DNA from 3 places in the Streptomyces sp. NPDC042638 genome. Region 3 is predicted to be linked to each of the others. Evidence: riboswitches for the same ligand, from Rfam matches in the RefSeq annotation. Region 3 holds a riboswitch; each other region holds the start of a gene.
The links. A riboswitch is a leader RNA that binds a small molecule or an ion and turns the genes downstream of it on or off. The one in region 3 is predicted to bind cobalamin.

Region 1 (6,982 bases), on a different contig from region 3:
ATCCACCGTGGCCTCGCCGCCACCACAACCCCCGCGCTCGTGAGCTGAGGTTCGCGGCTCCGCCACTGCGTCGCCTGGTGCCGCGGTTGCCGAACCCGGTGGTGCGTGCTGCGATGGAAGTAGTCCAGGGGGCTCTGCGAACACGGCACGGACAGGGGTCGCGACGGCTCCCGTGCCCGGCGACGATGTCGGCGGTACACGCCATCGGCGGAATTCCGCGATCCTGAGCAGCATCAGAGGTGGACGATGTCTCCCATCGATGACAAATGGCAGACGATCCAGTGGATCGGCCCTCCGGTGGACGCCGGCGGCGGCATCGACGAGGGGCCCAACCCTGACGGGCGGGGTCGCTCACGCGATTTCCAGAACGGAACGATCGAGTGGTCGCCGCAGACCGGCGCGCACGAGGTGCACGGTGCGATCCGGGTGCACTACGCGCAGTTCGGCGGGCCCGAGAGCTTCCTCGGTTACCCGGTCACGGATGAGACCGGCACGCCGGACGGCATCGGGCGCTTCAATCACTTCGAGAACGGGTCGATCTACTGGGCCCCGGACACCGGCGCACACGAGGTGCACGGGGCCATCCGTGACTACTGGGCACAGCACGGGTGGGAGCGCAGCAAGTTCGGCTATCCGATCACGGACGAGGGCGGATCGCCTGAACGCCGGTCCAGCAGGTTCCAGGGAGGGATCCTCGACTGGACGCCGTCCGGTGGTGTGCGTGAGGCGTTCGATCTCTGAGCCGGCGTCTCCTGCCGCATGCGCGACTCGACCAGCTCAGGACCGACATCAACAGCGGTCACGACATGCTTCGTACGGCCGATCCGTAGGACACGGCACGCGAACTACCCGAACGGCGCGGGTCATCCGCGGGGGCGGAACTGAGGGCCGTAGGTCTCCTTGGCGCCGGTGACGGGCATCTCCATCAGCTCCACGGCGGGAGTCTCCAGTCTGCGCATACGACGTACAGCCGTCCTGAGACTGTGGGGGTCGCCTTCGCCCCACGCCGTGTCGAGCGCTTCCAGAACCGCGGTGTAGGTGGTGTCGAAGTCGTCCAGGAGCCGCCGGGCCACGGCGGGCGGCCGGTCCCAGCCGCCCGCCGGGACCATGGCCATGGGCCGTGTGTCGGGGAAGGGGACGGGCGTTCCGGTGAACCGCCACTTGCCGCCGGTCTCACGCAGTTGTCGGCCGTGGTAGATCTCGGCGAAGGCGTAGTAGTGCGCCATGTGGCCGTCGCCCATGCCGTCGGCCGGGGAGACGGAGGTGCCTTCCCCCTGGTCCTTGACGATCTCGATCGAGCGCTCGATGTCCTCAAGGGTCCTGGCCGGTCTGAGTGTGTCCTCGCCGATGCGTTCGTGCATCTGCCGGTCGGCGGACAGGTCGGGTGCCACCACCCGGAACGCCTTGAGCAGTTCGTCGTAGAAGTGGCCGATGCTGAGGGGGTCACGCGTGCTGCCGGTCAAGGGTGCCGCGGGCGCCTCGATGGCCATCATCACGTCCCGCACGAGTGTCTTGGTCAAGCCCGACAGGTACACGTTGACCCCTGGATGCACCCCGCCCGGCAACGGACCCGGGTAGACCGGTGCCGACTCCTTGATCCGCGGCCGGCCTCCCAGCCCCGCCAGCAGATTGCAGACGATGCCGAGGTGGTACATCTCGTCGGATACGATGCGCCGGATCAGCCGGGCGGCATCGCACTTGCGGTTCCTGATGGACCACCAGCCGCACAGATAGGGCGGGATGGTGGAGAACTCGATTTCCACGGCCACCTGGAGGGCCGATCTGAGCCAGTCGACGCCGCGGTTCTTCTCCGGGACGGCGACCAGGCGGGCAACGGTCCCGTGTTGCGGTCGGGCGTACCGTTCGGGGTCCGAATGTCCGGGGCTGTGGGTGCAAGCGGCCACCGAGACCGGTGGGCCCGCTGCCAGCGCAGCCGATGCCAAGAGGCTGCGACGCCGAACAGGAACACCGGCCGCCTTCTCGGGAGATCCGTTCCTCTTCGCCACCGCCGCCTCCGCACCCGCCGGTGATCCCGGCATTGCCCTCGAACCAGGTGCGCGAAGCTAGCAGCCTCGCCCGGTCTCTCCGTGGTGCCTGCGGTGTGCGACGCGCCTCACCAGGCCATCGGCCCAGCACTGGGAACCAGGCGGGCATCGGCCACGACTACGTACGGATCGAGGTGACCGGAGTTCGGGGGACGGCTCCCGTTTCGGACCTGCCCTGCGGGGTGGGAACACGGTGACATCGCTCAGGCCGGTCGCGGTCGCCACGTGCGACATACGGGCAGGGGACCTGTCTGCCGCGCGGCGCACGGCCGCTGTGATCTTGGATACCTGCGTGGCGGCGCAGCTGTGCAGGTCTCAGCGACAACCCGTACGGTGGGCAGGCCGTGGTGTTCGGGAAGACCGGTGACAGCCCTTCGCGGGGTTCAGACCGGAGCGGCCCTCGCCACTGTGATCGGGGAGTATCCGTCCCAGTTGTGCACGGTCACTGTCCGCCGCCCGGCGGACGGGAAGGCCGGGACGGACACGCACGCACCGTAAGCCAGGAGACCGGCCACGGCACTTCACGAGGTGATCCACGAGGTGCTGGAGCGTGACCGTATGACCCTGCCCACCGAGTCCGCACACTTCCGCTGGAGGCGCGAGGACACCGTCCGTACCGCCGGGCTGCTGGCGGTGATCGCCGCGCTGCACGTCGTGGCGTTCGGCATCCTGTTCCTGCTGGTCGTGCCGGGGCACTACGAGGTCGGTTCCAAGGCGTTCGGCATCGGCCTCGGGGTGACCGCGTACACGCTGGGCATGCGGCACGCGTTCGACGCCGATCACATCGCGGCGATCGACAACACCACCCGCAAGCTGATGGCCGACGGCAAGCGGCCGGTGTCGGTCGGCTTCTGGTTCGCGCTCGGTCACTCCAGCGTGGTGGTCGCCATGGCGGCCCTGGTCGCGGGAGGCGCACAGCTCGCCGGCACGCTGCTGAACGACGACTCCCGCACCCACCAGACGCTCGGTGTCGTCGGCACGACTGTCTCCGGGACCTTCCTCTACCTCATCGCGGCACTCAACCTCGTGGCGCTCGCCGGCATTCTGCGGGTCTTCAGGGCGATGCGGTCGGGTACGTACGACGAGGCCGCTCTGGAACGGCACCTGGACTCCCGCGGGTTCATGAGCCGTGTCCTGGGCCGCTTCACCAGGTCGATCACCCGGCCCGGACAGATGTTCCCGCTGGGCTTCCTGTTCGGTCTCGGCTTCGACACCGCGACCGAGGTCACCCTGATGGTGATGGCGGGCAGCGGTGCCGCGGCCGGGCTGCCGTGGTACGCGATCCTGTGCCTGCCGCTGTTGTTCGCCGCGGGGATGAGCCTGTTCGACACGCTCGACGGCACCTTCATGAACTTCGCCTACCAGTGGGCGTTCTCCAACCCGGTGCGCAAGGTCTTCTACAACCTCACCATCACCGGCCTGTCCATCGCCGTCGCCTTCCTGATCGGCACCATCGAACTGGTCGGGGTGCTGCATGAGAAGCTCGATCTGCGCGACGCGGTGACCGGCTGGATCTCCGGGCTGGACCTGGACAACGTGGGCTACATCATCGTCGGCCTGTTCGTGGTCGTGTGGGCGGCGGCGCTCGCGTACTGGCGGCTGGCCAGGGTGGAGCAGAGGTGGGGCGCCCGTCTGGGCGAGGGGGGCTGACCCCCGACAGGTCGAGGAGGTCCCTCGGTCGCATGGCAGCATCGGGGCGTGAGTGCGTCCCCGGCGGTACGGAGCCTGCGCGCGGCGGTGTTCGCCGCGCTGTGCGTGCTGCTCGCCGCCGGGGGACACACGCTGGCGACCGGTATGACACCTCCCGTGCACGCGCAGGTCACCGGACTCGTGCCGGTCTTCGCGGCCGGGTATCTGCTGGGCGGCCGGGAGCGGTCGCTCGCGGCCATCGGCGGCGGGACGCTCACCGCCCAGGGCGGACTGCACCTCGTGTTCGGCGCCGCAGGGCCGCACACCACGATGGTCATGCACGGCATGCGCATGGCCTCCACCCACGCCCTGACCCCGCACGCCACCGCCGCTCATGCCGGTGCGGCACTCGTGCTGAGCTGGTGGTTGCGGCGCGGGGAGGCCGCGCTGTGGTCGCTGCTGCGCCGAACCGCCGTGCTGGTTCCGGGCCTGACGGCCTGGTGGCGGGTGAGCGGCGGGTGCCCGTTCGTGCCGGACGACGGGAATTGTCGGACAGGCCCTCGCGGCGGGGAACCGTGGCGGGTGCGGCGTGTCCTCCTGCGGCACGCGGTCCAGCGGCGCGGTCCGCCGCCGGGGACCTGGTATCCGATCTGACCCCCGCACACTCCTTTCAGCCACGGAGACCGACCACCCATGTCCCGAGCAGTACGCACCACTCTGCGCCGCGCCGGCACCGTCACGGCCCTGTCCGCCTTCGGGGTCCTGGCCGCCGCGGGCATCGCGTCCGCGCACGTCACCGTCCACCCCGACAGCTACGCCAAGGGCGCCACCGACGGCGTCCTGACCTTCCGGGTCCCCAATGAGGAGGACACCGCCTCCACCACCAAGGTGCAGGTCTTCCTGCCCACCGACCACCCCGTCCTCGGCGTCCTCGTCTCCCCGCGGGACGGCTGGACCGCCAAGGTCACGAACACGAAGCTCAAGACACCGGTCAAGACCGACGACGGCACCATCACGGACGCGGTGTCCCAGATCACCTGGACCGGCGGCAAGATCGACCCCGGGCACTTCGAGGACTTCGACGTGGCCTTCGGCCGGCTTCCCGGGGACACGGACCAGCTGACCTTCAAGACTCTCCAGACGTACTCCGACGGCAGGACCGTCCGCTGGATCGAGGAGGCGGCGAAGGGTGACGAGGAGCCGGAGAACCCGGCGCCGGTCCTCAAGCTCACAGCCGAAGACGCACAGGACCGGGGAAGCGGTGCTGCGCCCGGCGCGTCGGCGGCCCGGAAGGATTCCGGCAGCGTCGACTCGACTGTGGCCGGCAGCGACTCGACGGCCCGTGGGCTCGGTGTCGCCGGGCTGATCGTGGGTGTGCTGGGCCTGGCCGCGGCGGCCTTCGCCGTCGTGCGCAGCCGCTCCGGCGGATCTCGGCCCGAGTGAGGGTGGTGTGCTCTGCCGACGGTGAGCCGTCGGCGGAGCACACGTCCGCCGAGCGGTCGTCCTTCGAGCGGTCATCCTTCCCCGCGGGTGTCGGTCGTGTCAGCGATGGTGACGCACGTCACGATTAGGTCCCGGAACTCGACTCTCCGCCGACCCGACTACTGGAACGGTACGGCTACAACTGCCATCACCTGCACGACGGTTCGACGCGACCAGGAAGGCCGGGCATGGCCGATACTCCGTTGTCACCCCGCTCCACCGGTGCGGCTCGCCGCAGACTGCTGCCGCCTCCCGCGCTCTGCGGGTTCCTGCTCCTGCTGGTGCTGCTGTTCTCGGTGTCCTATGCCGTCGGGTCGGCGGCGGGGCCGGTGGCGCCCGGCATGCACGGCACCGGGAGAACCGGGGGCGGCGACGGGGGCGGTGGGAATGGCGGCGGCATGGGCGACATGCCCGGGATGAGCCATGGGAGCGGTGAGTGATGGCGGTCGAACCGACGGCGAGCCTGGTCGTCACGGACCTCACCGTGGGCGGGATGACCTGCGCGGCCTGTGTGCGGCGGGTGGAGAGGAAGCTCGGCAGGCTGGAGGGCGTCACGGCCACGGTCAACCTGGCCACGGGGCTCGCCCGGGTCAGCCATCCGGCCGATGTCGCGCCCGAGGCCCTCGTCACCGCGGTCGAACAGGCCGGGTACCAGGCCGAGCTGCCCGTGAGTGACGACGGCGAGGACTCCGAGGCGGCGGACGAGGACGAGGCCGGGTCCCGGCGCGAGCGGGAGCGGATCACGGTCACCGCGCTGCTGGCCGTGCCGGTGCTGGTGCTGTCGATGGTGCCGGTCCTGCAGTTCCGTAGCTGGCAGTGGCTGTGTTTCGTACTGGCCGCCCCGGTGGCGGTGTGGAGCGCCTGGCCCTTCCACCTCAGGGCGCTGCGCGGGCTGCGTCACTCCACGGCCACCATGGACACCCTCGTCTCGCTGGGGGTCGTGGCGTCGTTCTCGTGGTCGGTGTACGCGCTGTTCCTGGGCGGTGCGGGCGAGCCCGGGATGCGGATGTCGTTCAGCCTCCTGCCTGCCGCGTCGGAGGGCATGGCGCACCTGTATCTCGAAGCGGCCGTGAGCGTCCCGCTGTTCGTGCTGACCGGGCGGTTCCTCGAGGGACGCGCCCGGCGGGGGACCGGGGCGGCGCTGCGGTCGCTCGCCGAGCTGGCGGCCAAGAGGGTTTCGGTACGGGACGAGCTCGGCGAGCGGTCCATCCCCATCGAGCAGCTGCGCGTAGGGCAGGTCTTCGTGGTGCGCCCGGGTGAGCGGGTCGCGACCGACGGGCGGGTGACGCAGGGCACCTCCGCCGTGGACCTGTCCCTGGTCACCGGCGAGAGCGAGCCCGTGGAGGTGAGCCGCGGCTCGGCTCTGGTCGGCGGCGCCGTCAACGCCGGTGGACTGGTTCTCGTCGAGGCCACGGCGGTCGGCGCGGACACCCAGCTGGCGCGGATCACCCGCCTCGTCACGGAGGCGCAGGCCGGCAAGGCGCGGGCGCAGCGGCTGGCCGACGCGGTCGCCGGAGTGTTCGTACCCGTCGTCCTCGCCATCGCGGTGACGGTCCTCGGGTTCTGGCTGGGTGCCGGGGCCGATCCGCAGGCGGCCCTCACCGCCTGCGTGGCCGTTCTCGTCGTGGCCTGCCCCTGCGCGCTGGGGCTGGCCACACCTACCGCCCTGATGGCCGCCACCGGGCGCGGAGCGCAGCTGGGCGTGCTGGTGAGAGGGCCGCAGACGCTGGAGGCCCTTCAGCACGTCGACACGGTCGTCCTGGACAAGACCGGCACGCTGACCACCGGTCACATGACGGTGGCCAAGGTCACCGCGCTGCCGGGCG
Region 2 (6,982 bases), on a different contig from region 3:
AAGGCCGCACAGGTCGCCGCTATCTGCCGCAGGGCACCGTCGCCCAGCCGCACCCGCGGCAGCAGCTCCCGCGCCGCGGCGACGCGCTGCCGCACGGCCGCCTCCTCGGCGGCCCAGCGCGCCGCGAAGCCTTCCGGGTCGGCGTCGTAGGCCAGCCGCCGCCTGACGACCTCCACGCGCTGGTCGGGCTCGCGGGAGGCGGCCACCTCCACCGTCAGACCGAACCGGTCCAGCAACTGCGGGCGCAGCTCGCCCTCTTCGGGGTTCATGGTGCCCACGAGCAGGAAGCGGGCGGCATGCCGAACGGACACGCCCTCGCGCTCCACGTACGAGGCACCCATCGCCGCCGCGTCGAGCAGCAGGTCCACCAAGTGGTCGTGGAGGAGGTTGACCTCGTCGACGTACAGGATGCCGCGGTGCGCGTCGGCCAGCAGGCCCGGCTCGAACGCCTTCACGCCCTCGGCGAGCGCCCGCTCGATGTCCAGGGCGCCGACGAGCCGGTCCTCGGATGCGCCGACGGGCAGCTCGACCATCCGCGCGGGCCGCTCGCCGCCGCCGCCGGCCTCGTGCGGGCCGTCCGGGCACGCCGGATCGGGGGCTGCCGGATCACACGAGAACCGGCACCCGGGCACGACGGCCACCGGCGGCAGCAGCGCCGACAGCGCCCGTACCGCCGTGGACTTCGCGGTGCCCTTCTCACCGCGCACCAGCACACCGCCGACCGCCGGCGACACGGCGTTCAGCAGCAGCGCGAGCCGCAGGTCGTCCTGGCCGACAACGGCCGTGAACGGAAAGGGGGTTGTCACTGTTCGCCCTCCATGTCGCCTTCCGGTTCCAGATAGGTGGCGCGCGGGCGCCCCAGCGCGTCCGGCCCCGTCCGCGGCCCGCGGTCCGCCGCCTCCGGCAGCCGCCGGGTGCCTCCCGGCAGCGTCCGGGGGCCGGATGTCACCCGGGCGGGGCCGCCGGTGCGGTGGCCGGCCCCGGAGGCCCGGCCCGACGCCGGCCCCCCGTCGGCCACCGCCGGCGCCGCGCTCATGCGGGCGCTCCCGGCGGGATGAAGGGCAGCCCGCGCGGCGCGCCCGACTCGATGAGCCGCCACAGCGCGTCCGTGTCCGCATGCTGCTCGATCAGGTCGCCGAGCCGGTCGAGCTGTTCCTCGCGCAGCGCGGCGAAGGAGGTGTCCGGCGCGGGGACGAAACGGCGGCCCGTGGCGGCGGCCACCTCGCGCAGGAAGGCCCGCCGGAAGCCGTCCGACTCCAGCGAGCCGTGCCAGTGGGTGCCCCAGGTCTGACCGACCCGGCAGCCGTCCAGGAAGGGCTCGCCGCCGGTCACTTCGGCGACCCCGTGGTGGATCTCGTAGCCGTCGACCGGCTCGCCGAGGGCTTCCCCGGCCGGCCGGGTCAGCGTCTTCTCGCGGGCGAAGCGCACCCGCACGGGGAGCAGCCCGAGCCCGGTGACCTCCCCGGCGCGGGACTCGACCTCGTCCTCGATGTGCTCGCCGAGGATCTGGAAGCCGCCGCAGATGCCGAGGACGGGGCGTCCCTCGGCGGCCCGGCGCACGAGCGCGTCCGCGAGCCCCCGCTCCCGCAGCCACCGAAGCGCCCGTACGGTGCCGCGCGTGCCCGGGATCACCACGAGGTCGGCGTCGGCCAGTTCCTCCGGGCGGTCCACGAACCGGACCACGACCCCCGGTTCGGCGGCCAGCGCGTCCACGTCCGTGAAGTTGGACATGAGCGGGATCGCGCACACGGCGACCCGCAGCACGTCCTCGCCGACCGGGGGAGCGACGGTGGACTCGCGGACGGTGCCGCGCAGCGAGATGCGCAGCCCGTCCTCCTCGTCGATGCCGAGCCCGTGCCGGAACGGCAGCACGCCGTAGGTGTGCCGCCCGGTGAGGCCGTGCAGCATGTCCAGCCCGGGCTCCAGCAGGCCGACATCGCCCCGGAACTTGTTCACCAGGAACCCGGCGACCAGCTCCTGGTCCTCGGGCGAGAGCAGGGCGAGGGTCCCGAAGAAGGAGGCGAAGACACCCCCGCGGTCGATGTCGCCGACCACGAGCACGGGCAGCCGCGCGCCCCGGGCGACGCCCATGTTGACGATGTCGGTCCGCCGCAGGTTGATCTCGGCCGGACTTCCCGCCCCCTCGCAGATCACCGCGTCATACGTGCCCCGCAACTCGGCCAGGCAGTCCAGCACCGTGCCGAGCAGCCGCTGCTGGCGCCCGCCGTGGTACCCGCGCGCGCTCAGCTCGCCCACCGGCTTGCCCAGCAGCACGACCTGGCTGCTCTGCTCGCCGCCGGGCTTGAGCAGCACCGGGTTCATCAGCGTGGTCGGCTCGATCCGGCAGGCCTGTGCCTGCATGGCCTGGGCGCGGCCGATCTCCGCGCCCTCCCGGGTGACGAACGAGTTGAGGGACATGTTCTGCGCCTTGAACGGCGCCACCTTCACGCCCTGGCGTACCAGCCAGCGGCAGATACCGGCCGTCACGACGCTCTTGCCGGCGTCGGAGGTGGTGCCGGCGACGAGGAGACCACCGTTCACTTCCCGCGTCCCTTCCACAGTGCGCGCGCGGCGACCGTGGCGCCGAGCGCGAGCAGGCCGACGCGGCGGGAGAGCCGTACGGCCCGGTCGATGTCGGCGGCCCGGACGGGCCGTCCGGTGGCGCCGTTGAGCACGGGGCGGTGTTCGACCCGCCCGCCGTAGGAGAGCGTCCCGCCCAGCCGGACGCCGAGGGCACCGGCGAAGGACGCCTCCACCGGACCGGCGTTGGGGCTCGGGTGCCTGTGCGCGTCGGCCCTCCAGGCGCGCAGGGCGCCCCGGGGGTCGGGTCCGGCCGCGGCGGCGAGTACGGCGGTCAGCCGGGCCCCCGGCCAGCCGGCGACGTCGTCGAGGCGGGCGGAGGCCCAGCCGTAGCGGCGGTGGCGGGGTGACTTGTGGCCCACCATGGCGTCCAGGGTGTTGACCGCACGGAACCCGAGGAGCCCCGGCACCCCGGCCACGGCGCCCCAGACCAGGGCGCCGACGACGGCGTCGGAGGTGTTCTCGGCGACCGACTCGACCACGGCCCGGGCGATGCCGTCGGCGTCCAGCGTCTGAGGGTCCCGGCCGCACAGATGGGGCAGCCGGGCCCGGGCCGCCTCGATGTCGCCGGCCTCCAGGGCGCGGCCGACGGTGCGGGCCTCCCGGGCCAGCGAGGTGCCGCCGACGACGGCCCAGGTGGCGACGGCGGTCAGCGCGAGGGATGCGGCGGGGGAGGGGCGTACGGCGCGTACGGCCAGCGCGCCGAGCGCGGCGGCGCCGCCGGCGCACACGGTGGTGTGCAGGGCGCCCCAGCCGCGGTGGTCGTGCCACAGGGCGCCTTCCACGGCTCCGGCCGCCCGGCCGAAGGCGGCGACCGGGTGCCCGCGGCGCGGATCGCCGAGGAGCAGGTCGCCGAGGACGCCGGCGGCGGCACCGTACGCGTACGTGCGATCGGCACCCACCGGCTCAGCCGGCCGTGGGCACAGGAGCGGTCCTGGAAGGGGTCCTTGGGCAGCCGGGCATGGCGATCTGTGTCCTCACTCAGGGTGTCCGCGCCCTGGTTCGACGTGAATCGGCGGTGAGAGTTCCTGGCTCCCGGGGGTTCTTCCCCGGTGACAGTGGCGGGACCGCGCCGGAATCGCACCGGCTTCCTCTCCTGCCGCCGTACATGGCCTGGGCAGTCCACCACGCGCCCGGAACGGCCGTCAACCTGCCGTTGACCTGCGTGGGGAGAGTGTGCCGATCCCCACATCCCGGGGCGTGCGGGCATGCCTGAGGCTCCCCTCCGTAACGGGCCGGAGGGGAGCCTCGGGGGTGCTCGGGCAGGGCGTGGCCCGCTGGGCGTGGGCGGTCCGGGTCACGCCCTGGGGGCGGGCCGGTCCGGGTCAGGCCCTGGGGGGTGGGTCAGGCCTTGGCCACGATCAGGTAGATGCCGTAGGCCACGGCCGCCGCGCAGGCCGCGAAGCAGACGTAGGCGCCGGTGACGGCGAGGCCGGCGGAGCCGCCCTGGGCCGTGGCCCTCTCGCGCCGGGCCAGACCGTTGACACCGAGGGTGAACAGGGCCACCAGGCCCACCGTGAACACGAGGCTGACGCCGAAGACGGAGCCGATGGCCGCCCAGTCGATCTTCATGGGGTTGCTTCCTTCAGTAACCGGGTGCTCGGGGTCAGACCGTGGCGGCCGGCGGGGTGGCGGGAGCCGGCTCGGCGGCCGGGGCGGGGATCGTGGCCGTCAGGTCCTCGGTTACCGTGCCCGCGGGCGGCGGGATGACGGCGGCGATGGCGGTGGTGACCACACCGGCCGGTTCCGTGGTCTCGGCGACGACGCTGGTGTGGTCCACGACCTCGCGGCGGGAGATCTTCCAGATCGTGGCGCTCGCGGCGACCAGGAGGACGGCGACCACGGCGGTACCCCAGTCGCCCAGGCCGGTGACGGACTCGGCGCCCGCGCCGACCAGCGCGGCGGCCGGGAGGGTGAGCACCCAGGCGACGATCATGCGGGTCGCGGTGGACCAGCGGACCACACCGCCCTTGCGGCCGAGGCCCGCGCCCATCACCGAGCCGGAGACGACATGGGTGGTGGAGAGGGAGAAACCGAGGTGGGAGGAGGCCAGGATGGCGGTCGCGGCGCTCGTCTGGGCGGCGAAGCCCTGGCGCGGCTCCAGGTCGGTCAGGCCTGTGCCCATGGTGCGGATGATGCGCCAGCCGCCGATGTAGGTGCCGAGCGCGATGGCCAGGCCCGCGGAGAGGATCACCCAGGTGGGAGGGTTCGAGCCGGGGGCGATCGCGCCGCCCGCGATCAGGGCGAGGGTGATGATGCCCATCGTCTTCTGGGCGTCGTTGGTGCCGTGCGCGAGCGAGACCAGGCCGGCGGAGGCGATCTGGCCGGCGCGGTAGCCCTTGCGGGTGGCGTCGCCCTCGGCCTTGTCGCCGATGCCGTAGGAGAAGCGGGTGGCCAGCATCGAGGCGAGGCCCGCCACGAGCGGCGCGGCCACCGCCGGCAGCAGCACCTTGGTGACCAGGACCTCACCGTGCACGGCGCCGAAGCCGGCGGAGGCGACGGTGGCGCCGACCAGGCCGCCCATCAGGGCGTGCGAGGAACTGGAGGGAAGGCCCACCAGCCAGGTCAGCAGGTTCCAGAGGATCGCGCCGACCAGGGCGGCGAAGATGACCTCGGGACGGATGCCGGTCTCGTCGACGAGACCCTTGGAGATCGTGTTCGCGACCTCCACGGAGAGGAAGGCGCCCACAAGATTGAGTACGGCGGACATGGCCACCGCGATCTTGGGCTTCAGGGCGCCTGTGGAGATGGTGGTGGCCATCGCATTCGCGGTGTCGTGGAAACCGTTCGTGAAATCAAACGCGAGAGCGGTTACCACCACAATCGCGAGGATCAGCGAGAAGCTTTCCATTTACCCAGGCAATCGTTCGAGGTCGTTGGCGCGATGACCGTAGGCAACCTGGGTGAACGGAAGATGAACTGAGGCGGGCGTAGTGGTGTCTCTGACGCGGGGTCCGGGTTCCGTTTCGCTCCGTCGGGCCAGACGCCCCTTGGCTACCGGCCCCGCGCGAAGATCCGCAGCCGGCTCAACGACCCGTTGAAGAGATTCTGGTCACCCGGCAGCGCGCCCCGGGTGTCGTACTGCCAGAACGTCCAGTACCGCCAGCCGCCGGGCAGCGCTCCCGGCCGCGAGGTGCCGTGCCGGGCGATCCACAGCGGGTGGCTCTGAGAGAACGCTCGGCTGTTGCCGGTGCACAGCTTCCACCACTGGGTCGTGGTGTAGATCACCGGACGGCGGCCGGTCTCCCGCTTGATCTCGTCGCTGAACGACCGGATCCACCCCACCATCCGCGCCTTGCCCAGCCCGTAGCACTTTCGCGAGGTGTTGTACGGGTTGTACTCGATGTCGAGCGCGGGCGGCAGCGTCCAGCCGTCCGCCCGCCAGCCGCCGCCGTGCCGTACGAAGTACGCGGCCTGCTTGGCGCCGGAGGACCGGTCCGGGAGGGCGAAGTGGTACGCGCCCCGGAGCAGTCCGGCGTTGCGTGCGCCGGTGTACTGCCCGGAGAAATAGGGGTTGCGGTAGTTCGTGGACTCGGTCGCCTTGATGTAGACGAACCGCGCACCGTTCGCCCGGGCGGCGGTCCAGTTCACGCGCTTCTGGTGGGAGGAGACGTCATGCCCCTTGGGTGCCTTGGCCCGGCCCGAGGCGAACGCCGGCGACCCGGCCGGCATCAGGGATCCGATCGGCTCCACGGGCCCGACCGGCGACAGCGGTCCTACCGGATCGCCGGGACCGGCCGGCGTCAGCGGTCCGCCCCGATCGCCGGGACCGGCCGGCGTCAGCGGTCCGCCCGGCTCCGCCGTTCCGGGCCTCAGCGGTCCGCCCGGCGTCAGAAACCCGGCCGGCTCCACGGGTGCCGCCTGCCGCAGCGACCCCGCGGCCACCGGGCTGCGGTCCGACAGCGACGGTTGGGTCGACGCCGACGCGGTGCCCGTCAGGGCGAGGGCCGCCGCCGTGGCCGTCGCGAGGACACCGGCGCGGTGACGGACAGAGGTGTGTTCACGAGCCATGCGCTCCCCCGTGGGTGTCGGACGACGGGCGCCCCGCACCGGCGGGCGGCAGCGGTCGTCCAGTGGGCACGAGGGATCATTGAAGGCCCGTCGATCACGGGATCCGCGTCGAATTCAGGCGTTTCGCCACGAAATGCGCTCTTTCGGCCGCACGGCTTCCGCGCCGGTGCGTCCCTCCGGCCGCTCCGCGCCGGTCCGGCTGGCAGGATCACCGCATGGCTGAACCGCGGCGGAGCACGGCGGACGGGCGGCAGGACGTGGCACGCCTGTGGGCGGACCTGGTCGACACGGCGCGCCGGACCGTCGCCGAGGGGCTGGTGGCCGGCACCTCGGGCAACGTCTCCGCCCGCACCGGCGACCTCGTGCTGGTCACTCCTTCGGGTGTCCCCTA
Region 3 (6,982 bases):
TCACACCGCTGGCCACCATCTGCACGTCACAGAGGATCGGTGCCCCGGCGCGCAGGGCCTCGCGGGCCCGGGCCACCACCGCGGGGGTGTAGGACAGGTCCCGGACTAGGTCGACCATGCCGCAGGCGTGGATCATGCGCACCGCGACCTGGCTGACATCGGCGGGCAAGCCGGCGAGGTCTGCTTCCGCGCGGATCGTGGCGAAGGACTGGCGGTAGATCGCCGCTCCGTCCTTCTCGTAGACGTGGGTGGTCACGGTGTCTTCTCGTTGCTCTCGGTCGGCTTGCGGCTCATGAAGTGATCGCCGCCAGGGCGGCGCGTATCTGGGAAGGGTCTGCTGCGAAGGCGGTTCGCGGTCGCGGGCCGGCCGGGGCGGCGGACAGGCGGTAACCGCCATCCGGTGCCGCGACCACCTCGACATGGTCGGTGCGTGGGTGCCCGCACCGCCGGTCACAGCCGGACCAGTACAGGGGCAGGCCCGGATCGCCGGCGGCATCGAGCGCTCGGGCCGCGTCCGCCCGTACGTCGGCGTGCGCCTCGGCGCACCCGGGCCGGCCGATACAGGCACCCACGTGGAGCCAGGGGGAGGCGCGGTCGGTGACCAGACCGGCCGCGCCGAGACGGGCGAGCGCCTCGGCCGCCCCTCCCGTGGCCATGCCTGCCGTGGGCAGGACCACGCCTCGCCAGGGCGTCAGCCGGAGCTCGCTGCCGGCGACGTCCGTCAGCTCCTCCCACTGGTGGGCCGAGAGGCGTCCCAGCGGGACGTGGACCGACAGAGCGCCCTCGACGGCTCCCGGGGGAGGCCCGTCGGCGACGCCGGCCGGCTCGGGGTGGTCCTCGTGGCCGATCCCCCCGCAGTCCAGGCGGTCACGGACCAGGCGGCCCATCTCCTCCCGGGACACACCGAGTTCGGACACCCGCCAGGCGCGCTTCCCGTGGGACCGGGCCGCTTCCAGGAACGCCTCGGCAGCCGCCAGCGCGGCCCGGGGCGCGTCCTCGGCGGACACCCGCACCGAGCCCGGAGCCAGCCACGCGCCGCCGTCCGCGAGCGCCCTGACCGTGACATCGGCGCCGAGACCGGACATGTCACCACGCCCGTCGTCCACAGCGAACAGAAAACGGCCGGAAAGGCCCTCCGCGGCCCGGCTCGCGCACAGGGAGGTGTCCAAGGCCGTCAACCAGGGCCGTACGTCCCGGAACCCGCCGCCGTCGAGACCGGACAGGGGCGAAGCGACGACGTTGCGCACCCGCTCGTGCTCCCGGGAGGGAAGCAGGCCGGCCGCGTCCAGCAGCTCCGCCAGCGCCGCGCCACACCCCTGCGGCAGCCCGCGCAACTGCACGTTGCCGCGTGAGGTCAGGTGCAGGTCGCCGTCGCCCAGCCGCCGGGCCGCGACGGCGAGCGCCCGTGCCTGACCGGTGGACAGCACGCCCCCGGGAAGCCGGATACGGGCCAGCGCCCCGTCGTCCGCCGCGTGCAGGCGCAGTGTCCCAGGGCAGGCGTCACCGCGGTCCCGTGCGGCCGGTGTGGCCTGGGACGACGGAGGAGGAGCTGCCGCGGACATGGCCGTGAGCATACCTACGATCACTCCGACTGTATGTCCCGCGCTCCCTTCGGTGGCCCTTACTATGCTCCCCAGTGGATCACCTGGTCCACGAACCGCCACGACGGCGAAAAGGGGAGGAAGCCGGTGCGATTCCGGCGCGGTCCCGCCACTGTGAACCCGCCCACGGCGGACGGGTGAGTCAGGAACTCCCTTCCCCCGCACCCCGGCTTCGTCCGAGGGGGAGATCCATCCCACACCGCCCGGGGCGCGGACCCCGAGGAAGGCCAGGCATCGCATGCCCACTTCGTCCGGGGAGCGTGCTCCGCACGCCCGCGAGATCCTGCTCCTGTCGACGTCCGACACCGACCTGCTCAGTGCCCGCGCCGCCGGCGGCCCGGTCTCCTACCGTTTCGCCAACCCCGCCCGGCTCCCCCTGGACGACCTCCCGGCCCTCCTCGACGGCGTCGAGCTCGTGGTCGTACGCCTCCTCGGTGGCATCCGCGCCTGGCAGGACGGCCTCGACCTGCTGCTCGCCGACGGGCGTCCGGTGGTCGTCCTCAGCGGTGAGCAGGCCCCCGACGCCCAGTTGATGGCCGCGTCCACCGTGCCCGTCGGCCTCGCCGCCGAGGCCCACGCCTACCTCGCCCACGGCGGCCCCGCCAACCTGGAACAGCTCGCCCGGTTCCTGTCGGACACGGTCCTGCTCACCGGCCACGGCTTCGACGCGCCCGCGCCCGCGCCCACCTGGGGCCCCCTGGAGCGCGCGGCCCGGCCCGCGGACGGCCCGACCGTCGCCGTGCTCTACTACCGCGCCCACCACATGAGCGGCAACACCGCCTTCGTGCACGCCCTGTGCGACGCCGTCGAGGACGCGGGCGCCAGGCCGCTGCCCCTGTACGTCGCCTCCCTGCGCGCTCCCGAGCCGGAGCTGATCGACACCCTGCGCACCGCCGACGTGATCGTCACCACGGTGCTCGCGGCCGGCGGCACCAAGCCCGCCGAGGCATCGGCCGGCGGTGACGACGAGTCCTGGGACGCGGGTGCGCTGACCGCCCTCGACGTGCCCATCCTCCAGGCCCTGTGCCTGACCGGTTCCCGCACCGCCTGGCAGGAGAACGACGAGGGCGTCTCCCCGCTGGACGCGGCCAGCCAGATCGCCGTCCCCGAGTTCGACGGCCGCCTGATCACGGTCCCGTTCTCCTTCAAGGAGATCGACGCCGACGGCCTGCCCGCCTACGTCGCCGACCCCGAGCGCGCGGCCCGCGTCGCCGGTATCGCCGTACGCCACGCCCGGCTCCGCCACATCCCGCCCGCCGACAAGCGCCTCGCCCTCGTGCTGTCCGCCTACCCCACCAAGCACTCCCGCATCGGCAACGCGGTGGGCCTCGACACCCCGGCCAGCGCCGTCGCCCTGCTGCGCCGACTGCGCGAGGAGGGCTACGACTTCGGCGACGCCGACATCCCCGGACTGGTCTCCGGTGACGGCGACGAGCTGATCCGCGCGCTCATCGAGGCGGGCGGCCACGACCAGGACTGGCTCACCGAGGAACAGCTGGCCCGCAACCCGGTCCGCATCCCGGCCGCCGACTACCGCCGCTGGTTCGCCACCCTCCCCGAGGAGCTGCGCACGGCGGTCGAGGAGCACTGGGGCCCGGCGCCGGGGGAGATGTTCGTCGACCGCAGCCGCAACCAGGAGGGCGACATCGTCCTGGCGGCCCTGCGCTTCGGCAACCTGCTCGTCCTCATCCAGCCCCCGCGCGGCTTCGGCGAGAACCCGATCGCCATCTACCACGACCCGGACCTGCCGCCCTCCCACCACTACCTGGCCGCCTACCGCTGGATCGCCGCCCCGGTCTCCGACGGCGGCTTCGGCGCCGACGCGATGATCCACCTCGGCAAGCACGGCAACCTGGAGTGGCTGCCCGGCAAGAACGCCGGCCTGTCCGCCGCCTGCGGCCCCGACGCCGCCCTCGGCGACCTCCCGCTGGTCTACCCCTTCCTGGTCAACGACCCCGGCGAGGGCACCCAGGCCAAGCGCCGCGTGCACGCCACCCTCGTCGACCACCTCGTCCCGCCCATGGCCCGCGCGGACTCCTACGGCGACATCGCGCGCCTGGAGCAACTCCTGGACGAGTACGCCCAGATCTCCTCCATGGACCCGGCCAAGCTGCCCGCCATCCGCGCCCAGATCTGGACCCTCATCCAGGCCGCCCGCCTCGACCACGACCTCGGGCTGGACGACCGCCCCGACGACGACGGCTTCGACGACTTCCTCCTCCACGTCGACGGCTGGCTCTGCGAGGTCAAGGACGCCCAGATCCGCGACGGCCTGCACGTCCTCGGCAACCCGCCCGCCGGCGCCGACCGCGTCAACCTGGTCCTCGCCATCCTCCGCGCCCGCCAGATCTGGGGCGGCGCCCAGGCGCTGCCCGGCCTGCGCGAGGCCCTCGGCCTGGACGAGTCGGCCGCGACCCGCACGACCGCCGACGAGGCGGAGGAGAGGGCCCGCGCTCTGGTGCAGGCGATGGAGGACGCGGGCTGGGACCCCGCCGCCGTACCCGCCGGGCACGGCGAACAGGTCGCCGCCATCCTGGAGTTCGCCGCCCGCGAGGTCGTCCCCCGCCTCGCCGCGACCACCGCCGAGATCGACCACGCCGTCCACGCCCTGGCCGGCGGCTTCGTCCCGGCGGGACCCTCCGGCTCCCCGCTCCGCGGCCTGGTCAACGTGCTGCCGACCGGCCGCAACTTCTACTCCGTCGACCCCAAGGCCGTCCCCTCCCGGCTCGCCTGGGAGACCGGCCAGGCCCTCGCCGACTCCCTCCTGGAGCGCTACCGCACCGACAACGGCGACTGGCCCACCTCCGTCGGCCTGTCCCTGTGGGGCACCAGCGCCATGCGCACCGCCGGCGACGACGTCGCCGAAGCCCTCGCCCTGCTCGGCATCCGCCCGGTCTGGGACGACGCCTCCCGCCGCGTGACCGGTCTGGAGCCCATCCCGCAGGAGGAGCTGGGCCGCCCGCGCATCGACGTCACCCTGCGCATCTCCGGCTTCTTCCGCGACGCCTTCCCGCACACGATCGGCCTGCTGGACGACGCCGTACGCCTGGCGGCCTCGCTGGACGAGCCGGCCGAGACCAACCACGTCCGCACCCACGTGCAGGCGGATCTCGCGGCCCACGGTGACGAACGCCGGGCCACCACCCGCATCTTCGGCTCCCGCCCCGGCACGTACGGCGCCGGCCTGCTCCAGCTCATCGACTCCCGCGACTGGCGCACCGACGCCGACCTCGCCGAGGTCTACACCGTCTGGGGCGGCTACGCCTACGGCCGCGAACTCGACGGGCGCCCGGCCCGCGAGGAGATGGAGACGGCCTACAAGCGCATCGCCGTGGCGGCCAAGAACACCGACACCCGCGAGCACGACATCGCCGACTCCGACGACTACTTCCAGTACCACGGCGGCATGGTGGCCACCGTCCGCGCACTGCGCGGCACCGCACCGGAGGCGTACATCGGTGACTCCACCCGTCCCGAGACGGTCCGCACGCGCACGCTCGTCGAGGAGACCTCACGCGTCTTCCGTGCCCGTGTCGTCAACCCCAAGTGGATCGAGGCGATGCGCCGCCACGGCTACAAGGGTGCCTTCGAACTCGCCGCCACGGTGGACTACCTGTTCGGCTACGACGCCACGACCGGCGTGATCGCCGACTGGATGTACGACAAGCTGACCGAGGCGTACGTCCTGGACCCGGCCAACCGGGAGTTCCTCCAGCAGGCCAACCCGTGGGCCCTGCACGGCATCGCGGAGCGGCTGCTGGAGGCGGAGTCGCGGGGGATGTGGGAGAAGCCGGACCCGGCGGTACTGGAAGAGCTGCGGCAGGTGTACCTGGAGACCGAGGGCGACCTCGAGGGCGACGGGTGACGGCTGTGGTCACCGCGGGCAACGCGCACTGAAACCGAACTCCTCGACAGCGGGGCGCCGTCACACCTGTGACGGCGCCCCGCTGTCGTCGTCGGCGCCGCGTCACGGTCCTAGGTCCAGCGCCTGATCGCAAACCACCGTTCTTGCTGTTAGCGTGCAGCTGCATACCATTGGCAATAACGTCGGAGGATGTTGGACATGGCGCTGTACACGCTCCCGGAGCTGCCGTACGACTACTCGGCCCTCGCGCCGGTGATCAGCCCGGAGATCATCGAGCTGCATCACGACAAGCACCACGCGGCGTACGTGAAGGGTGCGAACGACACCCTGGAGCAGCTGGCGGAGGCGCGGGACAAGGAGTCGTGGGGCTCGATCAACGGGCTGGAGAAGAACCTGGCCTTCCACCTCTCCGGGCACATCCTGCACAGCATCTACTGGCAGAACATGACCGGCCCGAAGGACGGCGGCGGCGAGCCGCTGGCCCAGGACGGAGTCGGCGACCTGGCCGACGCGATCACCGAGTCCTTCGGTTCCTTCGCCGGGTTCAAGGCCCAGCTGACCAAGGCCGCCGCCACCACCCAGGGTTCGGGCTGGGGCGTCCTCGCCTACGAGCCGCTCAGCGGCAGGCTGATCGTCGAGCAGGTCTACGACCACCAGGGCAACGTCGGCCAGGGCTCCACCCCGGTCCTGGTCTTCGACGCCTGGGAGCACGCCTTCTACCTGCAGTACAAGAACCAGAAGGTCGACTTCATCGAGGCGATGTGGGCCGTCGTCAACTGGCAGGACGTGGCCAGGCGCTACGCCGCAGCCAAGGAGCGCGGCGACAGCCTGCTGCTCAAGCCGTGACGCCGTAGGCACGCGGACGTCCTGCTCGTGATCGTCCTCTCACCCGTCACGGCAGGCGCACCGAAGGCTCCCGCCGGCACGCCCGCCGCGGGAGCCCTTCCGCGCCCACCGGCGCGCAACCGTGTACGGCGTGGGCCCGCGAGCCGGGCCTCACGGTGCCGACGCGGCCCCGGCCGGGTTCAGGGGCTGCCCGACCCGCAGATTCCAGCGTCCGGACCGCCCGCTGAGTTCCGTGACCGCCAGCGGTGGGACATCGAGCCGCCAGAAGGCGGACAAGGGCGGCCCCAGGACCTGGACGACCACGGCCCGTACGACCTCCGGCTCGACGACGGCGACCGTACGGCCGTCCGCGAACGCCCCGCCGGACAGCCAGCCCGCCACCCGTGCGCAGAAGCCGCTCACCGACTCACCACCGTGCGGCGCGCAGTCGGGGTCGGCGAGCCAGCGGCCCACCGCCTCCGGTTCGGCCGCTCCCACCTCGTCCAGGGTGCGCCCCCGCCAGCGGCCCACGTCCAGCCCCGCCAGCTCCGGCACCGCCGTGCCGTCGAGGCCGAGTGCCGCCGCCGTCTCCCGGCACCGCACGCTGGGCGAGAGGAGCACCCGGACCGCCGAGGGCAGCGACCCGGCGGCGGCGCGGGCGCGAACGGCCCCGGCGTCGTCGATCGAGCCG

Region 1: another riboswitch for cobalamin. It lies ahead of AB0B40_RS10925 (HoxN/HupN/NixA family nickel/cobalt transporter); the one in region 3 lies ahead of cobN (cobaltochelatase subunit CobN).
Region 2: another riboswitch for cobalamin. It lies ahead of AB0B40_RS02915 (cobalamin biosynthesis protein); the one in region 3 lies ahead of cobN (cobaltochelatase subunit CobN).

Annotation. Positions count from the first base shown of each region.
Region 1 is NZ_JBEZBT010000009.1:132,997-139,978, reverse strand. Features, by position in the region: gene AB0B40_RS10935 (hypothetical protein) at 247-741, shown strand; gene AB0B40_RS10930 (ferritin-like protein) at 864-1,763, opposite strand; cobalamin riboswitch at 2,374-2,576, shown strand; gene AB0B40_RS10925 (HoxN/HupN/NixA family nickel/cobalt transporter) at 2,604-3,695, shown strand; gene AB0B40_RS10920 (hypothetical protein) at 3,744-4,328, shown strand; gene AB0B40_RS10915 (YcnI family protein) at 4,368-5,117, shown strand; gene AB0B40_RS10910 (hypothetical protein) at 5,345-5,596, shown strand; gene AB0B40_RS10905 (heavy metal translocating P-type ATPase) at 5,596-6,982, shown strand, end outside.
Region 2 is NZ_JBEZBT010000002.1:282,619-289,600, forward strand. Features, by position in the region: gene AB0B40_RS02900 (putative cobaltochelatase) at 1-806, opposite strand, end outside; gene AB0B40_RS02905 (hypothetical protein) at 803-1,036, opposite strand; gene AB0B40_RS02910 (cobyric acid synthase) at 1,033-2,541, opposite strand; gene AB0B40_RS02915 (cobalamin biosynthesis protein) at 2,538-3,482, opposite strand; cobalamin riboswitch at 3,580-3,722, opposite strand; gene AB0B40_RS02920 (hypothetical protein) at 3,925-4,152, opposite strand; gene AB0B40_RS02925 (inorganic phosphate transporter) at 4,187-5,431, opposite strand; gene AB0B40_RS02930 (lysozyme) at 5,575-6,264, opposite strand; gene AB0B40_RS02935 (class II aldolase/adducin family protein) at 6,807-6,982, shown strand, end outside.
Region 3 is NZ_JBEZBT010000020.1:122,193-129,174, forward strand. Features, by position in the region: gene AB0B40_RS18700 (precorrin-8X methylmutase) at 1-256, opposite strand, end outside; gene AB0B40_RS18705 (cobalamin biosynthesis protein CobG) at 291-1,562, opposite strand; cobalamin riboswitch at 1,621-1,777, shown strand; gene cobN (cobaltochelatase subunit CobN) at 1,840-5,466, shown strand; gene AB0B40_RS18715 (superoxide dismutase) at 5,665-6,312, shown strand; gene AB0B40_RS18720 (histidine phosphatase family protein) at 6,463-6,982, opposite strand, start outside.